Regions from separate parts of the Syntrophobotulus glycolicus DSM 8271 genome, predicted to be linked through region 1. Evidence: riboswitches for the same ligand, from Rfam matches in the RefSeq annotation. Region 1 holds a riboswitch; the other holds the start of a gene.
What was found. Region 1 has a riboswitch for cyclic di-GMP ahead of SGLY_RS07500 (cell wall-binding repeat-containing protein). Riboswitches for the same ligand answer to the same signal wherever they lie in the genome.
Positions count from the first base shown of each region.

Region 2: another riboswitch for cyclic di-GMP. It lies ahead of SGLY_RS08030 (glycoside hydrolase family 5 protein); the one in region 1 lies ahead of SGLY_RS07500 (cell wall-binding repeat-containing protein).

Region 1 is NC_015172.1:1,512,987-1,518,179, reverse strand. It holds gene SGLY_RS07500 (cell wall-binding repeat-containing protein) at 1-1,491, opposite strand, end outside; cyclic di-GMP riboswitch class I at 1,605-1,688, opposite strand; gene SGLY_RS07495 (metal ABC transporter permease) at 1,768-2,877, opposite strand; gene SGLY_RS07490 (metal ABC transporter permease) at 2,861-3,784, opposite strand; gene SGLY_RS07485 (metal ABC transporter ATP-binding protein) at 3,786-4,559, opposite strand; gene SGLY_RS07480 (metal ABC transporter solute-binding protein, Zn/Mn family) at 4,568-5,193, opposite strand, start outside.
Region 2 is NC_015172.1:1,638,766-1,643,958, reverse strand. It holds gene istA (IS21 family transposase) at 1-505, shown strand, start outside; gene istB (IS21-like element helper ATPase IstB) at 505-1,236, shown strand; cyclic di-GMP riboswitch class I at 1,481-1,556, shown strand; cyclic di-GMP riboswitch class I at 1,590-1,665, shown strand; gene SGLY_RS08030 (glycoside hydrolase family 5 protein) at 1,682-3,226, shown strand; gene SGLY_RS08025 (nucleotidyltransferase domain-containing protein) at 3,296-4,483, opposite strand; gene SGLY_RS17115 (polysaccharide pyruvyl transferase family protein) at 4,488-5,193, opposite strand, start outside.

The sequences.
Region 1 (5,193 bases):
TGACGACTTCCAGGCGTTACCGCCCCAGGCAAAGCCGTATTTTTGAAATGCTTTGACCACATCGCCATCCTCCGGGATGGAATAGGGACTCTTTTGGGGATCCCAAAAGGAGCCGGCTACAACCTCCCCGCTGCTGTTGATCATAGCATTCTCGTTCGGATTGAGATCAACAGCCAAACCCCAATTATGCTCCGAAGTATCATCACCGCGCCAAACATATCCCTCGGCACTGTATATGGGGAATTTCTCCCCGCCTTCAAATATTTCCTCAAATACCGAGCTGATCATATCCGCTATCGCTTTATTGACAGTCAATGTACACTTTGCGGGAGATTTCTCCCCTTCGGTGTTTATCTGCCATACATCGACCCTGATCTCAACCATATTCTCTTGCGCTTCAGCGGCGCTTTGATACATTTTATTGTCTGTTGAGCCAAAGACCAGAGCGTACTTTGCTTCATTAGACCCAAGCTCCCGCAGGAGATCTGTTGTCGTTTCCCGTCTGGAATTGCTTTGGTCTCCCCGGCTGCCGGCTGTATGAAAGATCGATGCACTGACCGCTCCTTCCCCGCCCAGAATGTAGACATTTTTATCGGATAGATTTGATGACAGATAACTTTTCGTCGATCTGCTCATATTGCCGCTGACTAAGACAATGGGAGCATTGATTTTTGCGGCATAACCGGCTCCCGCCAAAGCGTCGGCATAGTTATTTCCAGTTGCTAAAAACACATTATCTTCGCTGATCCCGGCTTGAAATCTTTTGATGATATTGATATTCCGGTCGTATTTCGTGGCTCCGGTTACCCGTTCCGGTTTGGCAAACTGCTCCGCTACCCGGTCGCTGATCAAATCCGGGCTGCCGACAACATAAGTTTTCCTGATCTTGTTTTTTCGGATAAAGGTCTGGGTGGCACTCCCGATGTTATTTTTCGGCACCAGAATAACCGGCATATGTTTAGCGGCGGCAATAGAGGAAATTGAGAGAGCATCGGCAAAATCTTCCCCCGTTGCGATCACGACCTCCGAAATATCGGTAAGTTGGTCTGCCACAACGATGGCTGTTTCATATCTGTCTTCACCGGCCAGCCGGCTTGAACGGATCTCCATATCCTGCAGCTCATCCTGAAGCTGAGCGGACAGCACCCCCTGGCCGCCGATCAGGATGACATTTTTTATCTTTAAATCGTTCAATGTTTGTTTTGTCACTTCAGGCAGGCATTTCTTCTGGGACAGGAGTATCGGCGCCCCATATTGTTTTGCTAAGGGCGCCGCAACCAAAGCATCGGGAAAATTTTCTCCGCTCACCAAAAGGGCATAGTCGGATTGTGTCCAACCCTCCCGGGCTATTGCGGCTGCCGTCGCGTAGCGGTCCTGACCGGCCAAACGGCATTCATTGCCGGCGGCATAGGTAAAGGCCGGCTCTGCCATGAACAATATTAACATAAGTGTGAATAAAGCGGTCCTCAAAAGCTTTCTCAAGTGTCGCACAAGATTTTCCCCTTCCCGCAATGAAAATAAAGATGATTTGAAGAAATGTTTTCAAAAATAAAAAAACAAGCATCTTTTTGAAGCATAGATGCTCATTTCACTCTCATCCATGTTTCGGCAGTCCGGCAATCCTGGCAAATCGCTTTAGACCCGTGACTTTGCGGCCCATCCTTTCGGAAGGTGTGCTCTTATCGTCATCATTATTTTTTCATTTCATTTTTCGAGATAATGATACGGAAAATCCTGACCGTTGTCAATGAGAAATGAGAACCAATCTCATCCCGCTTCGTAACTTTTCTTGCAAGCTGAGTACCCGCCGGCAGTCAGTTTAACGGCATCCCCTGTAAAATCCAGGCAATCTTCTTTTTGCAAAATCACCATGATTTTCCTGGTAAACCCTTCGCTCCAATGCAACTGCGCCAGGATCGCGTCAATTCTTTCTTTCCTCATTTCCTCTGCGCCGGCCTCCTGGTTGCAGAGGTAAAGAAGGAGTGTCATTTTGGCAAATTCTATTTTCCGGCGGCGGCGTCCGAGCAGGGAGCTGGCGAGTCCGCGGCGCGGGGCAAAGACGAACGCCAGCAGGAAGACGATTCCGGTCACCACTGCCATGCAGCCGGCGATGGATACGTCCAGGAAAGCGGCTGCCTGGTAACCGAATACCCCGTTGGCGGCGCCGATCAGTCCGCTGAGCATGAGCATCCGTTTCAAATCGTCGGTCAGCAAATATGCCGTGACCGGCGGGCCGATCATGAACGCCACCACCAGGATAGAGCCGACTGCCTGGAACGCGCCGACCGCGGTAAGCGAAACCAGCGTCATCAGGCCGTAATGCACCAAGGCCGGGGCAAAGCCCAGAACGGCCGCCAGCAGCGGATCAAAGGTCGCCACCTTCAGCTCCTTAAAGAACAGGCTAATCGCCGCCAGGTTGATGAGCAGCAGAGCGCCCGTCATGTAAAGGGCTTTGGCACCGATATCCACTCCCCCCACAATCATCCGGTCAAACGGCGCGAAGGCCAGCTCGCCCAGAAGCACAGAGTCGGTATCCAAGTGTACAGAGCCTGCGTAGCGCGTGATCAGAATAATCGCGATGGAAAACAGCAGCGGGAACACGACGCCAATGGCGGCGTCCTCTGCCAAAAGCCGGGTGCGGCTCAGCATTTCGGTCAGCCAAACGGTGGCGACGCCCATCAAAGCCGCGCCGATGATCAGTAAGGGTGAGGACAGGTCATGTGTCATAAAAAACGCCAGCACGATGCCGAGCAGGATGGTATGGGTAATGGAGTCGGACATCATAGACATCCCGCGCAGCACCAGAAACACACCGGGGAGCGCGCAAGCCGTTGCCACGATCACGGCAATGAGCTGTATTTCAAGGTGTGGGGACATGGAACGCGCCTCCTTCCATCCGCAATAAAAGTTTGTTTTTTCTGTGCCGATACAGTCTGTGCAGGACGCCCCTTCCCGGGGCAAATAAAACGCTGATCACAACGATCGTGCTGACACACACCACAATCGCCGGCCCGGTGGGCAGCTTGGGGGCCAGGGAGCTGGCCGTGGTTCCCGCCACGCCCGACACTGCGCCGAAAACGGCGGCCAGCAGGACCATCTTCCACAGCTTATTGGTCCACTGGCGCGCGGCAACGGCCGGCGCGATCAGCATGGCGCTCATCAGAATAACACCCACCGTTTGCAGCCCGATGATGATGGCCAGGACGATCATAAACGACAGCAGCAGGTTCAGCCTTTGCGGCGAAAAGCCGAGGCTTTGGGCAAAGTCACCGTCAAAGGTAAAGAGCTTGAATTCCTTCCAGAACAGGACGACAAGAGCGAGCAGGACCGTTCCGCAAACCGCCATCAGGATGATATCACCCTGCAGCAGCGTGGATGCCTGGCCGAAGATAAAACGCTTGAGTCCCGCCTGGTTGGCGTTGGGGATCTTTTGCACATAGCTCAGAAGCACCAGGCCCAGCCCGAAAAATACGGACATCACCAGCGCCAGGGCGCTGTCGAACTTGATCCGCGTGTACCGGACAATGCCGACGATTAAAAGTGTGGCCAGGAGTCCGGAGGCCAGGGCGCCCAACAACAGGATTTCCGTGTTTTTGCTGCCCAGCAGGATAAAAGCCAGGACCACTCCGGGCAAGGCGGAATGGGAAACTCCGTCGCCCAGCAAGCTTTGCCTGCGCAGCACAGCAAAGCTTCCCAGCACGCCGCTGATGAGCCCTAACAGGGCCGAGCCCAGCGCGACTGTCTGAAAGGTATAGTCGTTAAGCAGAAAAATCAAGGCTTTCATTTCACACTGTGCTCCTTAACAGCTTACCGGTGCTCCGGTAAGTTTTTTGCACGTTTTCCTCATGAAAAACCTCTTCGACCGGTCCGCTGGCGACCACCCGCAAGTTGATCAGTGTCACCCAATCAAAATAGTTGGCGACGGTCTGCAGGTCGTGGTGGACCACTACGACGGTTTTGCCCTGCTCTTTCAGTTCCTTTAAGAGCAGCACGATGGCTTTTTCCGTCTGGGCATCCACCCCTTTAAACGGTTCGTCCATGAAATAGACCTCCGCCTCCTGCACCAGGGCCCGGGCCAAAAACACCCGCTGCTGCTGCCCGCCGGAAAGCTGGCTGATCTGACGGGAGGCGTATTCCGCCATGCCGACCTTTTGCAGGGTTTGCCGCGCCAGCGCCAAATCCGCCTTACGGGGCCGCCTGATCCAGCCGAGCTTTCCATAGCAGCCCATCAGTACGACGTCCTGCACGGTTGCCGGGAAATCCCAGTCTACGCTGCCGCTTTGAGGAACGTAGCCAATGCGGTTTTTCAGGGAGCGCAGATCGCCGCCGTTGTCATTTCCATTCAAAAAGCGAACAGCTCCGGAAACTGGTCTGAGCAGCCCCAGCATTGCTTTGATCAAGGTGGTCTTGCCTGCGCCGTTGGGCCCGACCACCGCCATCAGCTTTCCCTGGGGAATTTTCAGATCAATGTCCCATAAAACCGGTTTGGCGTCGTAGGCAACCGTGAGGTCTTGCAATTCCACCGCATAATCTTCTCTTTCTCTTTCCACTCTCTCCATCCCTCCGTTTACTGCAAAGCCTCCACGATGGCGTCAATATTGGCCCGGACTGTCAGAATATAGGTCTGCGCTCCTGAATTTTCTCCGCCCAGAGAATCGGAATACAACTCGCCCCCGATGGCGACGTCAAAGCCCTTGGCCCTGACCGCGGCCTGGAGGGCCTGGATGGTTTTGGGCGGCACCGAGGATTCCACAAAGATTGCTTTAATCTTCCGCTCCGCAATAAAATCCGCCAGGGCGCTTACGTCGGCGGTACCGGCCTCGGCGTCCGTACTGATGCCTTGAAGCCCCCGGACTTCAAAGCCATAGGCGTTGCCGAAGTAATTGAAGGCGTCATGCGCCGTGACCAGCACTCGCTGTTCTGCCGGCAGCTCAGCAGCCCGCGCGCGGATATAAGCATCCAGTGCCTCAAGCTCCCGGAGATAGTTTGCCAGGTTGGCTTGGTACGCGGGGGTATTACCGGGATCGGCCTGGGAAAATCCTTCCGCTACGATCCTGGCTGCCTCTTGCCAAAGGGACACATTAAACCAGATATGCGGGTCATACACCGAGCCGCCGCCATCCCACCGGAGAAGCTTTGCTTCGTCCAGTCCCGCCTCCAGGCAGATGACCGCGTGTCCCTGACCGGAGAGGG
Region 2 (5,193 bases), 130 kb from region 1:
GCTTGGCACTTACAACAGGCAGAAAGAGGTTTGCATTGTGCCTAAGGACGGCATGTTATTCATCCAGACGGTTTTTGGAGAGCCAATCTGCGAGCACCGCCTTTCCAGCGGGAGAGGTCTGCTTATCCAAAGTACAAGCCACCAACGCGATAGGACCAGTTCCCTGGATCAGATGCAAGCTGCACTAGGCGTGCTTCTGCTTGGCAAGGCGGATGATTTCCTCCAGGAGATCCGTACCGAGAAATCCCGGTATGCCAGAGACCAGTTTAAACTGATCCACACACTCTGCGACCAGTATGGTATTGAGGCTGTCCTGGAAGCGGCTGATTTTTGTCATGACAGCAAACTCTACAGTGCCAACTACATAAAAGGCTATCTGGAGCACAGGGTCCCTAAACAGCCCGAACCGCCAGCGCTGCTCCTTCCGGTGAGCAGTGCAAAATACCATGTGACAACGCAAAAGCGCTCCCTTAGCGTCTATGCCAAGGCGGGAGGTGCTAAATAATGCGCCCCATTGACCGGGTAAGTGGACTGCTTTCCGACTTGCGCATGAACCCCATAGATTTTGAAGCACTTTTTGCTGGGAAGAACACCTTGACCCCCGTGGAAAGCGTAGAGCTGTTTTTGCAGGAACAGCAACGGCTTCGGATACAAAAGCAAAATCTGTTGCGCTGCCGCAGAGCCAACTTACCGGCTGAGAAAACCATGGATTCGTTTGACTTTGGATTCCAGCGCAGTGTTTCCAAGGAGCAGATGCTGCGACTGAGCGATATGACTTGGGTTGAGCAAGCGTACAACGTTTGTTTTCTGGGGCCTCCCGGCGTTGGAAAAACACATCTTGCTCTGTCCCTGGCTGTGAAGGGGCTGGACTTGGGCTATGCGGTGGCCTTTGAAACCTTAGACAACCTGATGAAGATTCTCAAGACGGCCGAAATCTCCGGGGCCAGCAAACGGCGGCTCAAATATCTAAGCAAGGCTGCGCTGGTAATTGTTGATGAAGTGGGTTTTATGCCGCTCTCGCCAGCAGAGGCCAATCTGTTCTTTAGCTTTGTATCTTCCATGGCCGAGCGCACTTCGCTGATTATTACATCCAACAAAGGGTTTGACGAGTGGGCCGAGTTCCTTGGCGATGCGACCATTACAACCGCTATCCTAGACCGTCTGATTCACCGCTGCGAGATCCTCAACATGACGGGCAACAGTTACCGCTTAGAGCACCGCAAAAGCATTACCTGAAAAACTCTGCACTTTGTGGCGAAAAACTCTGTATTTTGCTTGACTGCTTACAAATAAAAGAACAGGAACCATTACTAATGGAATAATAATTCGCCAAAAACAAGATATTCGGGCTAAAAAAGCTATGAATCCCCAAATTGACTCATTTTTTATATTTTTATGAAATTATCCTAGGAAAGTCTTTACTATATGAGAATAATATGCTATTTTTGTAATAGGAAAGCGTATTTTTGTTTAAAACTATTATTGACAATGGCAAACCTGCTGAAAAGCAGCGACGCAAAGCTAAAGGGCCTGTAACATGGCAGCCAGCTACCAAAGTTAGTTTTTTTTGTTTTCTCTTTGAAGCTCAATACTGACAATGGCAAACCTGCTGAAAAGCAGCGACGCAAAGCTAAAGGGCCTGTAACATGGCAGCCAGCTACCAAAGATGGAGGTTTCAAAAATGAAAAGATTTTTTCAAAAGTTAACGGTTTTTATATTGATCGCTGCCCTTTCATTAAGTGTTTATCCTCAAAACGTTTTTAGTTTAACAGCTTTCTCTTATTCGTTCGAATCCGGGCAGACTGATGGATGGAGTGGAAGCGCTATTCTTCAGGAGAATGTCGGAAGCTGTACACTACAGACTGACACAGCTAAAGCTTATGAAGGGAAACAATCTCTTAGGATTGAATATTCCGGCTCAACCAAATATGTCATTACCGGCCCTGAGCCAGAAACTATAAATCCTGGAGATCGTATAGAATACTGGATATTTATCCCCAAAAGCTCGAATCTGAATCGCATATATTTTTATTCAATTGATTCTGAGGGAAATCGAGATGAGTCTTGGTTTCATAATGATGAAGGGTTAGTCAGAGGAAAATGGTTTAATTTATCTTATCGGGTTGATCCAGAGGGCAATGCTCCATTTTCCAGCTATGGTTTTGATCTGGAAACAGAACATGGACAATCTGGTTCTCTCTGGATCGACGCTATTAGGATTAAATCGGATGAGGTTAAGACATGCCCAACCGTACCAGGACTACGTAAGGGTGTGAGCTATACAACTTCTCTCAGCACTTTAAAAGAAGGTAATAATACCTTAAATCAATCAAATTTGGATCTAATAAGAAACAGCGGTTTCGATCATATCCGTTTACCCATAAAACTGAACGATCAATCTTTGGAGACGGCACCCTATACGATCAACGAAGACTATTTGGAGTTAGTTGATTTAGCCATTGCACAAGCACTGGCTAAGGACTTAAATGTTATTCTAGATCTCCATAACTATCCAATTTTGACTGAAGGAACAAACAAAAAATTAGACGAGGAACGTTATTTTGCTTTTTGGACACAGCTATCCAACCGTTACAGCCAGTATTCCGATAATTTATATTTTCAAATATTAGACGAACCTGACTGGTATATTGGATCAGAGAAGTTAAATTCAATCCTTCAGAAGTCCTTGTCCATAATCAGGGAAACAAATCCAACAAGAAACCTAATTGTACCGCATACCCGCTGGAGCGGAGTTCGAAGTGTCAATATGCTTGAGCTTCCTGAAAACGACCGCCATCTTATTGTTTCCATACACTTCTATGAGCCTATAGCATTTACCCACCAAGGAACTGATTGGATTTTCGACAGTTTGAAGAGCCAAAAAGGAGTCCCGTGGTCAGGGACCGTTAAAGAAAAGTATGCGATTTCTGATCTATTTGATTTAGTTGCGGATTGGGCTGTAACTAACAATAGGCCGGTTATATTGGACGAATTCGGTGTTTATAACTTAGCCCCTTCCGATGATAGAGCCATATGGACAGATTTTGTACGCGAAACAGCAGAAGAACGAAACATTTCATGGACTTATTGGGAATTCAATGCGGGCTTCGGCGTATTTGCTCCATGGAAAGGCATGTTCCGTCTTGAGGTATTAGACGCTTTGATCCCTGATTCGATAGACAAGACAGGAACCGGATTTACAATAGCTTCTGAGATAACAAACTGAGGTATCGATTCAATAATATCGAAATAGGTTAATTAGGCGACATTGATTGTACCTGATTAACCTATTTGTTTATTTGAACTTTTTATTGATTTTTACATGTAGCCCAATATTTTTTAGCAATTTGGCTCTTGCATTAAATTTTTTAAAAGATTCTTTGGCGCAATATATACTACGTAATAAATTTTTTCTATATTTAATCCATTGCCTCCCTATTTCTATCATAAAAACAAAAGGAAAAAACAATTGATTATTGCGGTAAAAAGGATAACGCCCGGTAAGTTTTAACCAACTTTCCGTATCGGTTGTCTTGTTCATACTAGTAAAAATATCATTCATGAGCATTTCGGGCAAATTATCATCTAAATTGCTGTTTAAGGATATTTCTAATCCAAAAAATAAATGACAAGTAAGAAGAAGATATTGATAAAACTTGAAAAGCTCTATTGACGTTATAGTAGAATCAATGTAATGAAAATCCAGATTATCATAATAGGTATTAAAAAACAAAACAAAATCACAAAGTTGCCTGAGATTACATCCAGAATAAATAAGATGAGTAGCTAAGTGTATTACCATATTTATATACTCATCCTCAAGTGATAAAGCTGTTAATTGTATGCCTCCGATCTCTATAACGCGAACATTGTCCCAAATACGTTCTAATGGAAACGGGTTATTTCTTTTTTTCATATAACGTGGATTCCAAAGCGTTTTATGAAGTTCTACAGTAATATACCCTAATTTATACATTTCAATATGCATATGTCCAGGATCATTCACATCAAAACCTGGGGGGATTTGATAACCAAAGCTCTTCATCAGTTCAATTGCTTTTGGGATATCTTCTATTTTAACTAATAGATCAAGATCACACATACTTCGAAGCTCGGGCTGCGGATAAAGCTGTTTAAGAACAATACCTTTTAGTGCAATTGCAGGTGTTCCTTTCGCTTTAAACAATCCTATGATATTGTTTATCTGTGCAAACATAGATAATTGCTGAACTGCGATCATCACTGTAGATTTCTTCCATTCTTCTTTTATCTTCTCATCCAATAGTCCAACATCAAATTTTTTTCCGACTAGTGTATATAAATAGGCCGAAACTTTCTGTTCCATTGCTAAATTCAATAGCTCACTCTGATTTACGTTATGAAACAAATCGGATTTAATCTTTTGACCATTTACTGCGGAATTTATTAAATTAAGAAGTTTTATTTGGATTGTATTCATACCTTCTCCAAAAAGTTCAATCAATTAATTATCTTTTTGTCAGTTCTTCTGTCATTTTGGCGTAATATTGTTTTGTAAATTCATTATTGTATTCTATATTATCGTCCAACGCAATTAACTGATCAATGCTTTTTTCTATATTACTTAGATCATTAAGAAATTTTATATAATTTAAATGCCTTAACCAGTGATACGTTCCACATATCTTATAGTTATAATTATTTATTACGATACAGGGAGTACCTGTAAAGGCCGAAAATATCATACCATGCAAACGATCGGTTACTACCATTTCTGCCTGTTTAAATTGAAATAACTTTGCTTTTAATTCCAAAACTCGTTCATTTTCGTTAATAATATTTCGATAGGAGCAAGTGTCTGTTTCTGTTACCTTGTGGTAGTATTTATCCAGGCATTCTTTAATATAATTACGGTCTTTAGACTTTAAAATACTTTCGCTATCATTTCTTAAACATATTACCGCGCCCTCACGAACACATTTACCCTCTTTCGTTTGTTCTATATACATGGCCATATCTGGAGCAATTAAGATTTTATTATTTGTAAAGTATTTTTTCAAGATTTTATGTGAATATTGTTCACGTGCCACAATTATAAGATTAGGATGCTTACTGTATATTCTTTTACTCTGTTTGAATGCCTTTCTCCCGCTATAATCATCGGTGAAAAAAATGGTTTGCGGGAAGAGCATAATTTTATTTTTGGGAAACGCT